4 regions of the Pantoea sp. PGP6 genome follow, and region 1 is predicted to be linked to each of the others. Evidence: riboswitches for the same ligand, from Rfam matches in the RefSeq annotation. Region 1 holds a riboswitch; each other region holds the start of a gene.
What was found. Region 1 has a riboswitch for thiamine pyrophosphate ahead of thiB (thiamine ABC transporter substrate binding subunit). Riboswitches for the same ligand answer to the same signal wherever they lie in the genome.
Positions count from the first base shown of each region.

Region 2: it holds a riboswitch for thiamine pyrophosphate, as region 1 does, so the genes downstream of both, tenA (thiaminase II) here and thiB (thiamine ABC transporter substrate binding subunit) in region 1, are expected to answer to the same signal.
Region 3: it holds a riboswitch for thiamine pyrophosphate, as region 1 does, so the genes downstream of both, thiC (phosphomethylpyrimidine synthase ThiC) here and thiB (thiamine ABC transporter substrate binding subunit) in region 1, are expected to answer to the same signal.
Region 4: it holds a riboswitch for thiamine pyrophosphate, as region 1 does, so the genes downstream of both, thiM (hydroxyethylthiazole kinase) here and thiB (thiamine ABC transporter substrate binding subunit) in region 1, are expected to answer to the same signal.

Region 1 is NZ_JBQBMA010000001.1:3,631,568-3,635,941, forward strand. Features, by position in the region: gene ACLIBF_RS17710 (MFS transporter) at 1-9, opposite strand, end outside; gene sgrR (HTH-type transcriptional regulator SgrR) at 263-1,924, shown strand; TPP riboswitch at 1,960-2,062, shown strand; gene thiB (thiamine ABC transporter substrate binding subunit) at 2,108-3,094, shown strand; gene thiP (thiamine/thiamine pyrophosphate ABC transporter permease ThiP) at 3,070-4,374, shown strand, end outside.
Region 2 is NZ_JBQBMA010000002.1:193,204-197,577, reverse strand. Features, by position in the region: gene ascF (PTS cellobiose/arbutin/salicin transporter subunit IIBC) at 1-953, shown strand, start outside; gene ACLIBF_RS21390 (6-phospho-beta-glucosidase) at 986-2,416, shown strand; TPP riboswitch at 2,523-2,625, shown strand; gene tenA (thiaminase II) at 2,721-3,416, shown strand; gene ACLIBF_RS21380 (ABC transporter ATP-binding protein) at 3,425-4,159, shown strand; gene ACLIBF_RS21375 (ABC transporter permease) at 4,156-4,374, shown strand, end outside.
Region 3 is NZ_JBQBMA010000001.1:4,060,600-4,064,973, forward strand. Features, by position in the region: gene hemE (uroporphyrinogen decarboxylase) at 1-261, opposite strand, end outside; gene nudC (NAD(+) diphosphatase) at 302-1,072, opposite strand; gene ACLIBF_RS19635 (Rsd/AlgQ family anti-sigma factor) at 1,162-1,668, shown strand; TPP riboswitch at 1,822-1,922, shown strand; gene thiC (phosphomethylpyrimidine synthase ThiC) at 2,009-3,931, shown strand; gene thiE (thiamine phosphate synthase) at 3,934-4,374, shown strand, end outside.
Region 4 is NZ_JBQBMA010000001.1:1,527,542-1,531,915, forward strand. Features, by position in the region: gene ACLIBF_RS07250 (AEC family transporter) at 1-753, opposite strand, end outside; gene ACLIBF_RS07255 (hypothetical protein) at 852-1,049, opposite strand; TPP riboswitch at 1,372-1,472, shown strand; gene thiM (hydroxyethylthiazole kinase) at 1,507-2,304, shown strand; gene thiD (bifunctional hydroxymethylpyrimidine kinase/phosphomethylpyrimidine kinase) at 2,291-3,091, shown strand; gene ACLIBF_RS07270 (GntR family transcriptional regulator) at 3,143-3,829, opposite strand; gene ACLIBF_RS07275 (mannitol dehydrogenase family protein) at 3,930-4,374, opposite strand, start outside.

The sequences.
Region 1 (4,374 bases):
CGATTTCATACCGAAATCCCTTACAGGATGAACAGGGGAAGAGAAGAAGGGTAGACGATACCGTGCGGCATGAAAAAAGCCAGCAGAGATCATCTGCTGGCGGTGTAATTGCACCCTACTCAGAAAAGCATCCCGCTGAACAGCGGCATGAGGGTCGAACGCCATTCATAGCTGAATGCCTCCCGCTCTTCCCATAAAGCAAAGTTTGCCCTTAAAATGAGGCAAGAAAAACAGAGCGCTTTTCACCGGGAGTTCCTCTTTTATGTCCTCATCTCGCCTGAAGCAGCAGTTCATACGCCTGTGGCAAAGCTGCCAGGGTCAGACGCAGGAGATCACCCTGAGTGAACTGGCTGACCTGCTGCACTGTTCACGCCGTCATATGCGCAACTTACTCAACCGGATGCAGGCGGCTGGCTGGTTAATCTGGCAGGCCGAAGCCGGACGCGGTAAGCGCTCACAACTCACCTTCTGCTACACCGGACTGGCGCTACAGCAGCAGCGCGCTGAGGATCTGCTGGATCAGGATCGCATCGATCAGCTGGTGCAACTGGTCGGCGATAAGAATCAGGTCAGGCAGATGATTGGTGCTCACCTTGGCCGCAGTTTCCGTCAGGGAAAACACATTCTGCGGGTGCTTTACTACCGCCCGCTGCTGAATCTGCTGCCGGGCTCCGCCCTGCGCCGCTCCGAAACCCATATTGCCCGTCAGATTTTTAATGGCCTGACGCGCATAAATGAGGAAAACGGGGAAATTGAGGCCGATATTGCCCATCACTGGCAGCAGACTTCCCCGCTCCACTGGCGCTTCTTTCTGCGTCCGGCGATTCGCTTTCATCATGGCCGCGAACTGGAGATGGCCGATGTTATCGCCACGCTGGAACGTCAGCGTCAGCAGCCGCTGTTTTCCCATATTCAACAGCTCGACTCGCCCGCTCCGTGGACGCTGGATATCACCTTAAGCCAGCCCGACGACTGGTTACCCTGGTTGCTGGCCAGCGTCAGCGCGATGATCCTGCCACGCGAATGGCCCACGCAGCCTGACTTTGCCCGCCAGCCGATCGGCACCGGTCCTTACAGCGTGATCCGTAATCAGGAAAGTCAGCTGAAGATAGAAGCCTTTGATGATTACTTTGGCTTTCGCGCGCTGATTGATGACGTCTCTATCTGGGTATTGCCGGATATCAGCGATGAGCTGGTCTACGCGGGCGTGCGCCTGCAGGGCGACGGCGCGGATGAGATTCAGGAAGAGAGCCGGCTGGAAGAAGGCTGCTACTATTTGTTGTTCGATCAGCGTTCGGAAAAAGGCCGTGACGAGGCGATACGGCGCTGGGTCAGCTATCTGTTTAATCCTATCGCCCTGCTCAACCACGCCGGCGTCGGCTATCAGCGCTACTGGTTTCCGGCGTATGGTCTGCTGCCGCGCTGGCATCACCGCCGCGATCTGGCCCCGGTCGAAAAGCCGCCCGGCCTGACTCATCTGACGCTCACCTGGTACAGCCAGCACGTTGAGCACGAAGGGATCGCTAATGCATTACGTCCGCTGCTGGCGCAGCACGGCGTCACGCTGGAGACGCGCGAGGTCAGTTACGAATGCTGGCATCAGGGCGACGCCGACAGCGACATCTGGCTCGGCAGCGTGAACTTCACACTGCCATTGGCCTGGTCGCTGTTCGCCCAGCTGTATGAGGTCCCGCTGCTGCATCACTGCCTGCCGATCGACTGGCACGCTGATGCCGCCCGCTGGCGTGAAAAAACGCTGCCGCTGGCCGAATGGAGCAAGCGGTTAGTGGAAGAGGCCGGTCTGCATCCGCTGTTCCATCACTGGCTGCTGCTTGAAGGTCAGCGCAGCATGCGCGGCGTGCGGATGAATACCCTCGGCTGGTTCGATTTTAAATCTGCCTGGTTTGCGCCGCCCGCGCTGTAACGCTTTCGCGCTGACGCTGAAATGACTAGAATGTGACGTTCTCAACGGGGTGCCGCCTGCTGACCGCAAACGGCTGAGAGAGACCCGTCGAACCTGATTCGGTTAATACCGACGTAGGGATTTGAGAGACCTGCTGCTCAGATCCTTTGCGACTCATCCCCTATTCTCCTGAAGGAGCGCAAAGTGTTTAACAAAGTTCTGCCACTGCTGCTGTTACTTTCCACCCCGGTACTGGCTGCCAAACCGGTTCTGACGGTTTACACCTACGACTCCTTCTCCGCTGACTGGGGCCCCGGTCCGGCGGTCAAAAAAGCCTTTGAAGCCCAGTGCGATTGCGAACTGAAATTTGTCACGCTGGAAGATGGCGTGTCGCTGCTGAATCGCGTGCGAATGGAAGGCAAAAACAGCAAAGCGGATGTGGTGCTGGGACTGGATAACAATCTGGTGCAGGCGGCGCAAAAAACCGGTCTGTTTGCCGCCAGCAAGGTTGATACCGCACAGCTGACGCTGCCGGGCGGCTGGCACGACAGCACCTTTGTTCCGTTTGATTATGGCTATTTCGCCTTCGTCTATGACAAAACCCGTCTGAAAAATCCGCCGAAAAGCCTGAAAGAGCTGGTAGAGAGCCCGGAAAAATGGCGGGTCATCTATGAAGATCCGCGTACCAGTACTCCGGGATTAGGTCTGCTGCTGTGGATGCAGAAAGTCTATGGCGATCGGGCCCCGCAGGCATGGCAAAAGCTGGCGCAGAAAACCGTGACGGTAACCAAGGGCTGGAGTGAAGCCTACGGTCTGTTCCTGAAAGGCGAAGGCGATCTGGTGCTGAGCTATACCACCTCGCCGGCCTATCACATTATCGAAGAGAAAAAAGAGAACTACGCCGCCGCACCGTTTGCCGAAGGCCACTATCTGCAGGTCGAGGTTGCTGCGCAGTTAGCCAGCAGTAAACAGCCGAAACTGGCGCAGCAGTTCATGCAGTTTATGGTCTCGCCGGCGTTCCAGAACACCATCCCGACCGGCAACTGGATGTATCCGGTGATCGATACCACCCTGCCTGCTGGCTTCGCCACGCTGCAGGTGCCCGCCACCGCGCTGCACTATTCGCCGGAAGAGGTAGCCAGCCAGCGCTCTGGCTGGATTAGTCAGTGGCAACGCGCCGTCAGCCGCTAATGCCGCGCTGGCTGATCCCCGGTTCGCTCGCCACGCTGCTGTTAATCAGCGTGGCGCTGTTCGCCTTTATCTCACTGTGGAATGCCGCGCCGGTCACCGACTGGCGTAGCGTGCTGCTGGATGAGTACCTGCAGCACGTTGTGGCGTTCTCCTTTGGTCAGGCGCTGCTCTCCGCCCTGCTGTCGCTGCTGCCTGCGGTGCCGCTGGCGCGCGCCCTCTATCGCCGCCGCTTTCCCGGCCGTCAGCTGTTGCTGCGTCTGTGCGCCATGACGCTGGTGCTGCCGGTGCTGGTGGCGGTGTTCGGCCTGCTGACGGTTTATGGCCGCGTCGGCTGGCTGGCACAGTTGTGTCAGTGGTTGGGCATCGACTATCACTTCTCGCCCTATGGATTGCAGGGCATTTTGCTGGCGCATGTCTTTTTTAACCTGCCGCTAGCTACGCGCCTGATGCTACAGGCGCTGGAGAGCATACCGGCGGAGCAGCGTCAGCTGGCCGCACAGCTTGATCTGCGCGGCTGGCACCACTTTCGCCTGCTGGAATGGCCGTGGTTGCGTCGTCAGCTGCTGCCGACCGGCGCGCTCATCTTTATGCTCTGCTTCGCCAGCTTCGCCACCGTGCTGTCGCTGGGCGGCGGCCCCCAGGCCACCACCATTGAACTGGCGATCTTTCAGGCACTCAGCTACGACTACGATCCCGGTCGCGCCGCATTGCTGGCGCTGATTCAGCTCAGCTGTTGCCTGACGCTGGTGCTGCTCAGCCAGCGATTCAGTAAAGCGATACCCGCCGGCACCAGCCAGCTGCACGGCTGGCGCGATCCGCAGGATTCGCGTCTGGCCCGGCTAACGGATGGGTTGCTGATTCTGCTGGCGTTACTGCTGCTGCTGCCGCCGCTGGCGGCGGTAGTGGTGGATGGCTTGCACGGCGGACTGCGCGGCGCACTGGCCCAGCCAGCGTTGTGGCAGGCGACCCTGACCTCATTGCGCATCGCGGTCGGTGCCGGCCTGCTGTGCGTGATACTGACGCTGATGCTGCTGTGGAGCAGTCGCGAATTGCGTCTGCGTCAGCGCCCGCTCGCCGCACAGCTGATCGACACCAGCGGCATGCTAATTCTGGCGATGCCCGGCATCGTGCTGGCGACCGGCTTCTTTCTGCTGTTTAACGCCACCGTTGGCCTGCCGGCGTCGGCAGACGGGCTGGTGATCTTCACTAATGCGCTGATCGCCATTCCCTATGCGCTGAAAGTGCTGGAAAACCCGATGCGTGACGTCGCCGAGCGCTAC
Region 2 (4,374 bases), on a different contig from region 1:
CGTTGAAATTTAAAACCAACATGTCGCTGGCGATAGCCATTGCCGGCGTGCTGGTGCATCCCAATTTCATTGATCTGATGGCGAAAGCGGCTCAGGGCCAGCCGGTAGAGTTTGCCTTTATCCCGGTGACCGCAGTGAAATATACCTACACGGTCATACCGGCACTGGTAATGACCTGGATTCTGTCACATATCGAACGCGGCGTAGATCGCATTACGCCGGCCGTGACCAAAAACTTCCTCAAGCCTATGCTGATTGTGCTGATTGCCGCCCCGATCGCGATTGTGCTGATTGGACCTATTGGCATCTGGATCGGTAGCGGCATCTCAGCGCTGGTCTATACCGTTCACGGTTATCTCGGCTGGCTGTCGGTCGCCATCATGGGTGCCATCTGGCCGCTGCTGGTGATGACCGGGATGCACCGGGTCTTTACGCCAACCATCATTCAGACCATCGCTGAAACCGGTAAAGAGGGCATGGTGATGCCGTCAGAAATTGGTGCCAATCTCTCGCTGGGCGGATCGTCACTGGCGGTGGCATTCAGAACCAAAAACCGCGAACTGCGGCAGACTGCACTGGCCGCAGCGGCGTCAGCTATCATCGCGGGCATCTCGGAACCGGCACTGTATGGCGTAGCGGTACGGCTGAAACGTCCACTGATCGCCTGTTTAATCAGCGGCTTTATCTGTGGTGCGGTGGCCGGTATTGGCGGTCTGGCCAGCCATTCAATGGCCTCGCCTGGTCTGTTTACCAGCGTACAATTTTTTGATCCCGCCAATCCGATGTCGATGGTCTGGGTTGCGGCCGTGATGGTGCTGTCGGTAGTGCTGTCATTTGTGCTGACGCTGATTTTAGGTTTCGAGGACATTCCGGAAACCGGACCCTCGACGGCCCAGGCAGCGCCAGCAGCGACGCCCGCCCCTGAGCGCACCAATGCAATTAACGCTAACTAACGGGCAATGCTGACCCGAAACCAGAGGATGTCATGTCTGAATCAAGATTCCCGCAAGGATTTTTATGGGGCGGTGCGTTAGCCGCCAACCAGGCTGAGGGTGGCTATCGTGAAGGCGGAAAGGGCTTAACCACCGTTGACATGATCCCCCACGGCCCGCATCGGATGCCGGTGAAACTCGGACTGGAGCGGCGTTTCGCCCTGCGGGATGATGAGTTTTACCCCAGTCATGACGCCATTGATTTTTATCATCGCTATGCGCAAGACATCGCACTGATGGCGGAAATGGGGTTCAGCGTATTTCGTACCTCCATCGCCTGGAGTCGCCTCTATCCGAACGGTGATGAACTGACGCCTAATCCAGAGGGAATTGCCTTCTACCGCGCGGTGTTTGAAGAGTGCCGTAAATACAATATTGAACCGCTGGTGACCCTGTGTCACTTTGACGTACCGATGCATCTGGTGACCGAATATGGCTCGTGGCGGAATCGCAAAATGATCGAATTTTTTGCCCGCTATGCCCGCAGCTGTTTTGAGGCGTTTGATGGTCTGGTGAAATACTGGCTGACTTTTAATGAGATTAATATTCTGCTGCACAGCCCGTTCTCCGGGGCCGGGCTGGTATTTGAGGCGGATGAAAATCACGACCAGGTGAAATATCAGGCTGCACATCATGAGCTGGTGGCGAGCGCGCTGGTGACCCGAATCGCCCATGACATTAATCCGGTCAATCAGGTCGGTTGCATGCTGGCGGGCGGCAATTTCTATCCGTGGTCAAGCAAACCGGAAGATGTCTGGGCAGCGCTGGAAAAGGACCGGGAAAACCTGTTCTTCATTGATGTGCAGGCGCGCGGATATTACCCCGCCTATGCGGCGCGGCTCTTCCGTGAAAAAGGGGTCAGTCTGCAGATTGATGACGGTGATGCAGAGATCCTGAAAAACAGCGTCGATTTTGTCTCGTTCAGCTACTACGCCTCGCGTTGCGCGTCGGCGGAGATGAACGAGCTCAACAGCAGCGCCGCCAACGTGGTGAAGTCCCTGACTAACCCCCATCTGACGCGCAGTGAATGGGGCTGGGGCATCGATCCGCTTGGACTACGCATCACTATGAATATGATGTATGACCGCTACCAGAAGCCGCTGTTCCTGGTGGAAAATGGCCTCGGCGCACGGGACACGATCAACGCAGAAGGTGAGATTGATGATGACTACCGCATCAGCTATCTGCGTGAGCATATCCGGGCGATGGGTGACGCCATCGCTGATGGCGTGCCGGTGCTCGGCTATACCAGCTGGGGCTGCATCGATCTGGTGGCCGCATCAACCGGCGAAATGAGTAAACGCTACGGGTTTGTCTATGTGGATCGCGACGACCTTGGCCGGGGAACGCTGGCCCGCCGTCGGAAAAAATCGTTCTGGTGGTATAAAAAGGTGATCGCCAGTAACGGTGAAGTGCTGGAGTGACAACGTCACTGGCTTAGCTCGCTAAACCGCGGCGGTTTAGCGGGGCCATCGGCTGTTGCATGCCTGCGGCGTGCCGTTGTATTCAGCTGACAATTATCGTATAACAAACGTCTCCGAGGGGTGTCCTGTTATGGGCTGAGATGGTGCAAACCGAACCCTTTGAACCTGATCTGGGTCATGCCAGCGAAGGGACGGGTCGGCAGAGTCTTCTGCAACATCTCCTGCATCATTGCCTGTTCTTCACCGTATGCCCGGATCTCCCTGAGTTAACACTTTTCGTTAACCAACAGTTACTGGAGATCCCATGTCACTCTCACTTTTTGAAACCGGCTTTTATGGCCGCCTGCGACAACAGGCTGGCGATCACTGGCACGCCTATGTCTCTCACGATTTTGTCAAGCAGCTCGCTCAGGGCACGCTGCCTGCGGCCGCCTTTCGTCATTATCTCACCCAGGATTATCTGTTTCTGCTGCATTTTGCCCGCGCCTATGGGCTGCTGGTCAGCAAACTGCACGATCCGGCCGCGCTGCGAACCGCAACGGCCTCCCTCAATGCCATTGTCAATGAACTGCCGCTGCACCGGGCGTACTGCCAGCAGTGGGGGATCAGCGAAGCCGCGCTGGTCAGCCAGACCGAAGCGGTTGAAACGCTTAACTACACCCGCTACGTGCTGGATGTCGGCCACAGCGGAGATGCGCTGGAATTGCTGACCGTGCTGATGCCGTGTGTTGCAGGCTATGCCGAAATCGGCCTGAGCGTGTTACATCATCCCACCACCGTCATCGAAGGCAATCCTTATGCCGCCTGGATAGAGAATTATGGTGATGCCAATTATCTGGCGGGCGTCAGAGCCTCTCTGGACCTGTTTGAAACGCTGGCCCATCAGCGCGCCGGCGCAGCACGTTTTGACCGGCTGGCGACCCTCTTCACCACCGCCACCCAGCTGGAATCCGCCTTCTGGCAGATGGGGCTCAATCATCAACCCCCTTTGTCATCATGAGCGGCTCAATGGCATTACTGCCGCCCGGCATCTCAATCCGTGACCTCTGTGTCGATTTTGCCACGCATCGGCTGTTCGACCGGCTCAGTCTGGAGATTACCCCGGCACGTTTCACCTCACTGCTCGGAGCCAGCGGTGTCGGAAAGAGTACCTTAATGCGCGTGATTGCTGGCCTGACACCGCCGACATCCGGGGTGATCGGCGGCAGTGATGGCCTGCCGCTGGCTGGCCGGTTCGCCTGGATGGGTCAGCAGGATTTGCTCTATCCGTGGCTGACCGTTGAACAAAATGTCTGCCTCGCCAGCCGCCTGAAGGGTGAAAAACCGGACCGCCACTGGGCGCAACATCTGCTGGAGCGGGTCGGTCTGCATCGTCACGCAACGGCGCGGCCCGCGACGCTCTCTGGCGGGATGCGGCAACGCGCTGCGCTGGCCCGCACGTTGTATGCGCGCAAACCGATCGTGTTGATGGATGAGCCTTTTTCCGCACTTGATGCCCTGACCCGCCACCAGATTCAGACGCTGGCCGCGGAGGTACTGGCGAACCATACCGTCTTGCTAATCACCCATGACGCGGCGGAAGCCTGTCGGCTGAGTCATCATATGCTGGTGCTCAGCGCATCAGGCCTGGAAGCCTGTCAGCCATTGCCGGGCCAGCCACCGCGCGCGCCGGACGATATCAGGGTCATAGAGAGTCAGGCAGCTTTACTGCAAAAACTTTCACTGCCAGAGGGGATCGGATGAAACACCTCGATGGTTTAGCCCGCATGTGGCGCGGCCTCACCCTGTTCTGTGGACTGATTGCGCTGTGGTGGCTGGTAACGCTGACCTCGATTCCGGCCTTTCTGCTGCCTTCGCCCGTGGCAGTGGCACAAGCGCTATGGGCGAATAAAGCCTGGCTCGGCTATCACAGCCTGATCACCCTCACCGAGATCCTCTGCGGAATGATCACTGGCGTC
Region 3 (4,374 bases), 430 kb from region 1:
CAGGCCCATCGCATCAGGGATAGTCAGGATGTCACTGAAGAGGATTGCAGCATCCAGCGGATAGCGGCGCAGCGGCTGCAGCGTCACCTCACAGGCCAGCTCAGCATTTTTACACAGCGACATAAAGTCACCCGCTTCGGCGCGCGTCGCTTTGTATTCTGGTAAATAACGTCCGGCCTGGCGCATCATCCACACTGGCGTTACATCTACTGGCTGACGTAACAGGGCACGCAAATAACGATCGTTCTTCAGTTCACTCATTTCATTACTCTCTCAATTTCAGGCGTGTAGTGTAGCACTTTCACGCTTCGGCGCGGCACAGGGCGACGGTATCTTCAATCAGGCGGCGCGCCACGGTGCCCGGTGGCGGCAGCAAGGGCAAGGCATCAAAACGAAACCAGGCCGCATCCAGCAGCTCTTTGCCGTCATGTTGCAGATCGCCACTATCATATTCCGCCATAAACGCCGTCATCAGCGATTGCGGGAATGGCCACGGCTGGGAGGTGACGTAGCGGACATTTTTGACGCGGATATTACTCTCCTCCATCACTTCACGTGCCACCGCCTGTTCCAGCGTCTCGCCGACTTCGACAAAGCCAGCCAGTACGGTATAGACGTTATTACGATGACGGGCGTGATTCGCCAGCAGGATCTCATCGCCACGCCGGATCGCCACGATAATGCAGGGCGCAATCTGCGGATAATAGCGCTCGCGGCAATGACTGCACAGGCAGGCAAACTCATGTTTGCTGTGGTGCATTTCGTGACCACAGTAGCCACACCAGCGATGGGAACGGTAGAACTCCGCCAGCTGCACGCCGCGTCCCGCCAGCTGAAACAGCCCCACATCCAGATCGATCAGTTGCCGTACCGAGAACATGCTCTCTGCACGTGGCTCGCAAATCAGCCAGACTTTTTCCCCCTGCCACTCGCCAATCTGTCGGGCTTTGGTACCCGTCAGACCGAAATTTTCGGCGCTTCCGTGGGGTAAATCACCTTGCGGCAACCAAAGTTTCTGCTCGTGGCTGACAATCCACCATCCAGCGTCTACGCTTGAGATTTCGCATTGCATTTATTTCGTCATCCTTAGCGTCAACTCGCACGCTGAAGTCCTGATGTTAAGTGTGTAGATGAACAACTATAACTCACATGGAGTTAGATATGCTTAACCAGTTAGACGTCCTGGCCGAACGCGTAGGTGGCAGTAACGAACTGGTCGATTCGTGGCTGGAAGCCCGTCGCCAGCTGTTAGTAACCTATTACCATCTGGTCGGACTTAAACCGAATAAAGAAGCCCTGACCCGCCTTGATGAGCAGGCGCTGGATAACTTTTGTCATGGCCTGGTCGATTATCTTTCCGCCGGTCACTTTAGTATTTATGAACGCATCATCAGTGAGATGAGTGGTGACAGCCCGATGATCGCGGCGGCCCAAATCTATCCCCCGCTGGAAGCCAACACTGAGCGCCTGATGCAGTTGTATGATGGCCATCTGCAGCAGGCGATCGATGATGATAACTGCATGACGTTCCAGCAGGCGCTATCTGAAGTCGGTGAAGTGCTGGAGGCGCGCTTTACGCTGGAAGACAAGCTGATCCAGCTGGCGTGGGATAACCATCTGGCACCACCGCCGGTGGCCAATGACAGCCAGATTGCTCGTCCGGCATAAGGTTAAACGCAGGTAAAGGGGTTGTGATTCAGTTGCAGCCCTTTTATGCTGAAGGGGTTCTGATGGCTGAGGCCAGAAGAACCCATTTTTTTCTGTTAGAACGTTAAGGTTTTTCGTCTTCAGCGGGCGCTCTGCCAGCCGCAGCGTAAAACCGCATTCTTGTCGGAGTGCCCAGTTGGGCTGAGACCGTTAATTCGGGATCCGCGGAACCTGATCAGGTTAGAACCTGCGAAGGGAACAAGAGTAAATATTGTCGGTACGCCAGTCTCTTGCACTGCCCGTGCTGTTACTCCTTCCGAACTCCGGACAAGCATCATTCCCACTCAACTGGAAGATTGCTATGTCTGACCCAAAAATGACCCGTCGTGAACAGCGTGCCCTGGCGCAGGAATTTATCGATTCACTGCAAGGCGGCAGCGCATTTCCCCGTTCTGAACGCATCTGGATTACCGGCAGTCGGGAGGATATTCGCGTACCGATGCGCGAAATCAGTCTCAGTCCGACCCCGGTCGGCGGCAGTAAAGATCAGCCACTTTATGAGCAGAATGAGGCGGTGCCGGTCTATGACACCGCCGGTGCCTATGGCGATCCCGCCGCGCAGATTGATCTGCATCGCGGGCTGACAAAGCTGCGGGCAGGTTGGATCGAAGAACGCAATGATAGCCAGCCACTGCCACAGCGCAGTTCAGACTATACCCAGCAGCGTCTGGCGGATGATAGCCTCGATCATCTGCGCTTTGACGCGCTGCCCACCCCGCGTCGCGCCCTTGCTGGCCGTTGCGTCACGCAGATGCATTACGCCCGCCAGGGCATCGTGACGCCGGAGATGGAGTTCATCGCCCTGCGGGAGAATATGGGCCGTGAGCGAATTCGCAGCGAGGTGTTACTGCAACAGCACCCGGGCCACAGTTTTGGCGCGCATTTGCCAGATAACATCACCCCGGAGTTTGTGCGTCAGGAAGTGGCGGCTGGCCGGGCGATTATTCCCGCCAACATTAACCATCCTGAATCGGAACCGATGATTATCGGGCGTAACTTCCTGGTCAAGGTGAATGCCAACATCGGCAATTCAGCGGTCAGCTCGTCGATTGAGGAGGAGGTAGAGAAACTGGTCTGGTCGACCCGCTGGGGCGCCGATACGGTGATGGATCTCTCTACTGGCCGTAATATTCATGAAACGCGCGAATGGATTTTGCGTAACAGCCCGGTGCCAATCGGCACAGTGCCGATTTATCAGGCGCTGGAGAAAGTGAACGGCGTGGCCGAAGCGCTCAACTGGGCAGTATTCCGCGATACGCTGCTGGAACAGGCTGAACAGGGAGTCGACTACTTCACCATTCATGCGGGCGTACTGCTGCGCTACGTGCCGATGACGGCAAAACGGCTGACCGGGATTGTCTCGCGCGGCGGATCGATCATGGCGAAATGGTGTCTGTCGCATCATCAGGAGAGCTTCCTCTATCAGCATTTCCGCGAAATCTGTGAAATCTGCGCGGCCTACGATGTCTCACTGTCGCTGGGCGATGGCTTGCGTCCAGGCTCGATTCAGGATGCTAACGATGAAGCGCAGTTCGCCGAACTGCAAACGCTGGGCGAGCTAACGCAGATCGCCTGGGAATATGATGTGCAGGTGATGATTGAAGGCCCCGGCCACGTCCCGATGCATATGATCCGCCGCAATATGACAGAGCAGCTCGATCGGTGTCACGAGGCCCCCTTCTATACGCTTGGTCCCCTCACCACCGACATTGCGCCCGGCTATGACCACATTACCTCCGGTATCGGCGCCGCAATGATTGGCTGGTTCGGCTGTGCGATGCTGTGTTATGTCACGCCCAAAGAACATCTTGGTCTGCCAGATAAGGAGGATGTGAAGCAGGGTCTGATCACTTATAAAATCGCCGCTCATGCCGCCGATCTCGCCAAAGGCCATCCGGGCGCGCAGATCCGGGATAACGCGATGTCAAAAGCGCGCTTTGAATTCCGCTGGGAAGATCAGTTCAATCTGGCACTCGATCCGCATACGGCGCGCGCGATGCATGACGAAACATTGCCTCAGGCGTCCGGCAAGGTGGCCCATTTCTGCTCAATGTGCGGCCCTAAATTCTGTTCAATGAAAATCTCTCAGGAGGTACGGGATTTTGCCGCACGCCAGCAAGCCAGCGCGCAGCCGATTGAGGTTGGCATGGCACAGATGTCTGAACAATTTCGCAGCCGGGGTGGTGAGCTTTATCATCCGGCAGATGCCATGAAGGAGGAGTAACTATGTCCGCATTTCCTGCTACTGTGTCGCGTCTCGGCCTGTATCCGGTAGTCGATAGTGTTGAATGGATCGAACGCCTGTTAGATGCCGGCGTCCGTACCCTGCAACTGCGCATCAAAGATCAGTCGGACGAGGCGGCAGAAGCGGCCGTCGCCCAAGCCATTGCGCTGGGCAAACGCTACGATGCGCGCCTGTTCATCAATGACTACTGGCGGCTGGCGATAAAGCATCAGGCCTACGGTGTCCATCTGGGTCAGGAAGATCTGGCGGTGGCGGACCTGGCACAAATCCGTCAGGCGGGATTACGACTCGGCATTTCAACCCATGATGATGCCGAACTGGATCGTGCGCTGGCCATTCAGCCCTCTTACATCGCGCTCGGGCATATTTTTCCGACCCGCACCAAACAGATGCCATCCGCGCCGCAGGGACTGGCAGAACTG
Region 4 (4,374 bases), 2.1 Mb from region 1:
GGCCCACACCGTCATCGGTTGCAGCACCAACTTGAGCAGGCAGAGGGTATAACTCTCTTTCAGTCCTTCCCGCACCCGGTAATGGGCGAGGCTCATGCCAAGGGTAACCAGCGACAGCGGGGCGGCGATCGATCCCAGCATCCGCAGCGGTTCAGCAGCCAGCAGCGGCAGCGGACGCTGCAAAAAACTCCAGGCGGTACCGCTGAGAATGCCAATAATCAGCGGGTTCTTCAGCACGCCGATCGCGGTGCGCCCCAGCCCCTGCAGCGAAAAGCTGCCCTGTTTCGCCCACTCAACCGAGACCGTCAGCAGGGTCCAGAGGATCAGGCTGTTAAACACCAGTACCAGCGCCACCGAGGGCAGGGACGCGGGCCCCAGCAGTACCGTCGCCACCGGAATGCCGAGCATCACGTTGTTGGAAAAGATGCCGCCCAGCGCGAAGACCGAGCCAGCAACGCCATCCAGCTTAAACAGCCTTTTGGCCACTATCCGGCCGACGATAAACACCAGCAGGCAGCTGCCAAAGAAGGCCAGCAGCAGCCGCGCATCAACCGGCGGGCTTTGATAAAAATGGCTCATCACGCCAAACAGCATGCAGGGCAGCGCGACGTTGAACACGAAGCGGTTCATCCCTTCGCTGATGCTGGCAGGCCATTTACCCAGTCGCGTCAGGCCGTAGCCCAGCAGGATCAGAATAAACAGCGGTGCGGACAGATAGATTTGATGGCTTAAGCTTTCAAACAACAGTGGCATAGAGAGAGTCTGGTCAGACGATGATTAATTACCAGACTAACAAATTGCTAACTAACTGTTAACTTTAACGGTGTCTGAACCGCTCGCCGTCAGGACAGTTATCCCAGCCAGCGGCGGGCCTGTTGATCGCTGATATCCCGGTAATAGACACGATGAATTATTTTGCCGCAGCGCAGACAGCGGGCGGAAATATAGGTGGAAAGATAATGTCTGCCATTTGGTGCGATAGCACCGTGACGTTCGATAGTGATGTCCTGCCATCGATGGCGGTGAGGAATAAGCGCTGACAATCGCATCATACATCCTGAATAGTATGAAGTTCCGCTCCTGGAGTGGTTTAACTCCATGAAATGAGGTGTTTTTTTCGGCGATGCTGTAAGCAGGCTAATTATTATGGCTGGCTACCGTTTAAGGGCGGAAACCGATGCCGCGATCGGCAGCACCTTATCTCTGGCTTAAATAGCTACCTCGAAAGGGGTAGTTTTATGGCCCGCAGCATTAAGCCTGTTTTTGCTGCGGCGAGAATTGATCAGGATCATGTGAAGTGTCACCAGCGCGAGGATGGCTGACGCAGCTCTGGCTTGCTTTCGCGACGCCACCTCCTTATGCTGCAGGCTGTAACACGACTCGGGGTGCCGCTTTCCGTCAGGAAAGGGCTGAGAAAAACCCGCTGACCTGAACTGGATAATGCCAGCGTAGGGAAGTCTGATGCCTGACCGCATTCGCCTTCTTATTCGCCGGTTGGGAGCTATGATGACAGATCAATCTCAACACCTTTCTGCTGCGCAATTCGCGCCCATTCTGCACCGTTTCCGCCGTCAGTCACCGCTGGTGCACTGCATGACTAACGACGTGGTACAAAACTTCACCGCCAATGTGCTGCTGTCGCTCAACGCTTCACCGGCGATGGTGATTGATGCGGAGGAAGCCGCGCAGTTCAGCGGCTTTGCCGATGCCTTACTGATTAACGTCGGGACGCTGACCGCTGAGCGCCAGCAGGCGATGCAGGCGGCGGTCACGGCCGCCAGGCAGGCGGGAACGCCCTGGACACTGGACCCGGTGGCGGTCGGAGCGCTGACGCTGCGCACCACCTTCTGCCAGCGGCTGCTGAGCCAGCAGCCAGCGGTGATCCGCGGTAACGCGTCAGAGATCCTGGCGCTGGCGCAACAGGCCAGCGGCGGACGCGGAGTGGATAGCCTGCATCAGGCGGATGCAGCGCTGGAGGCCGCCCGGCAGCTGGCTCGCGACTATCAGACGCTGGTGATTGTGACCGGCGAAGTAGATTACGCCACCGACGGTCAGCGCACCTTTGCCATTCGCGGCGGCAGCCCGTTAATGACGCGGGTGGTCGGCACCGGCTGTGCGCTGTCGGCGGTGGTGGCTGGCTTCAGCAGTCTGAGCGGCGATCGGCTGCTCAACGTCGCCAGTGCCTGTCAGGTGATGGCGCGGGCCGGTGAACAGGCGGCGGCAAGCTCAGCCGGCCCCGGCAGTTTTGCCACGGCGTTTCTTGATGCGCTCTGGACGCTGGAGGTGGACCATGAAACGCATTAATGCACTGACCATCGCCGGGACCGATCCCAGCGGCGGGGCAGGGATCCAGGCCGATCTGAAAACCTTTTCCGCGCTGGGCGCGTATGGCACCAGCGTGATCACCGCGCTGGTGGCGCAAAATACCCGTGGCGTCCAGTCGGTTTACCGGATCGATGCTGACTTTGTGGCCGCCCAGCTTGATTCGGTGCTGGACGATGTGCGTATCGACAGCGCGAAAATTGGCATGTTGTCAGAAACCGCCATCGTCGGGCAGGTTGCGGCCCGGCTGAGACGTAGCGCAATTCCTTTCGTGGTGCTGGATACGGTGATGGTGGCGAAAAGCGGCGATCCGCTGTTATCCGCCGATGCGATTGCCAGCGTCCGCGAACTGCTGTTACCACAGGTGTCGCTGATTACGCCGAATCTGCCGGAAGCAGCAGCGTTGCTGGGGTGCGCGGTGGCGGAGAGCGAAGCGCAGATGCGGGCGCAGGGCGAGGCGTTGCTGGCGGCGGGATGTCAGGCGGTATTGATCAAGGGCGGTCACCTGACGGCTGATAACAGCCCGGACTGGCTGATCACCCCTTCGGGCCAGCAGCGGTTCAGCACGCCGCGGGTTAATACCCGTCATACTCACGGCACCGGCTGCACGCTGTCAGCGGCGCTGGCGGCTTTGCGTCCGCGTCACGCCGACTGGGCTGATACGATCACCGAAGCGAAAGCCTGGCTGCAGCAGGCGTTGTTACAGGCGGATTCACTGGAGGTCGGTACGGGAATCGGGCCGGTGCACCATTTTCATCAGTGGTGGTAGCGGTGGATGTGCCATCCCGCGCTGAGGCGGCGGGACGGCACCGTTGCCGGGTCAGGGTGCTTCAAACCATGCGCTGTTGCGCTCGGCAATAGGGGTAATTGAGAAAATCATCTCCTGCAAATGACGGCGCATCGCGGCTTCGGCGGCGTCTGCGTCGTGATGTTTCAACGCTGCAAAAATCTCCTCATGCTGCTGAATCAGGCTTTCCGGCGGTGAAACCTCACTCAGGGTCAGAAAACGAACCCGGTCCATCGCCGCTTTAATGTTCTCGACGGTTTCCCACGCCAGCTTGCAATCAATACTTTCGGCAATCAGCCGGTGAAACTCATCATCCAGGCTGAGAAACGCCTGGCTGTCATGCCGCTCAGCCGCCATGCGTTGCAGCTGCAGGTTGTGTTCCAGCATCATCAGCGCCGGGTCGCCAATCTCCAGCGCCGCACGGCGCACCACTGAGACTTCCACCGCTTCACGGATGAAGCGGCCGTCCGCCACCCGTTTGGCGGAAATTTTACGCACAAAGGTGCCGCGTTGCGGCAATACCTGTACCAGTCCGGCTTCGGCCAGCTTGATGAACGCTTCGCGCACCGGCTGGCGTGAGACGTTAAAACGCGCAGAGACCTCTTTTTCCGACAGCAGCGAACCCGGCTGAATCACACAGGTCACGATATCTTTGCGCAAAAACCGGTAAATCTGCTGATTCACCGGTTCGCTGGTTGTAATGGTATAGGCGATCGACATGCAGCAATATCCATATTACGGCTGGCTGGTGCCAGCCCGAAGGGAAAGGGTCAGTCTAATCAGCACGCTGCGTCTGCGCCAGTGCTTTGTCATCATCGCATCAGGCGCGGGTCATGTACTGCTGCACCGTCGCACGCGCACCCTGGGTAGTCAGCTGCTGATAACAGGCGGTCAGCCGGGCGACCAGATCGGCGTTGTCTGCCAGATCGTCGCCGAAGATCTGGCGCAGGCCGAGCAGCGCACGCACGCGCGCTTCACCTTCTTCGCTGCTGGCCACGCATTCTGCCAGCGTCGTCTTCAGCGGATCGCGAACCTCAATCGGCTGACCCTGTTCGTCGGTCCCCCCGACATAGCGCATCCAGCCAGCCACGCCGAGCAGCAGCAGTTCACAGCGGCTGTTATTACTCAGATGCCAGCGCAGACTGTCCAGCAGGCGCTGCGGTAATTTTTGCGATCCGTCAGTGGCGATTTGCCAGGTACGATGTTTGATGGCGCGGTTTTCATAGCGGGCGATCAGCGAATCGGCATAGGCTTCAAGGTCCACG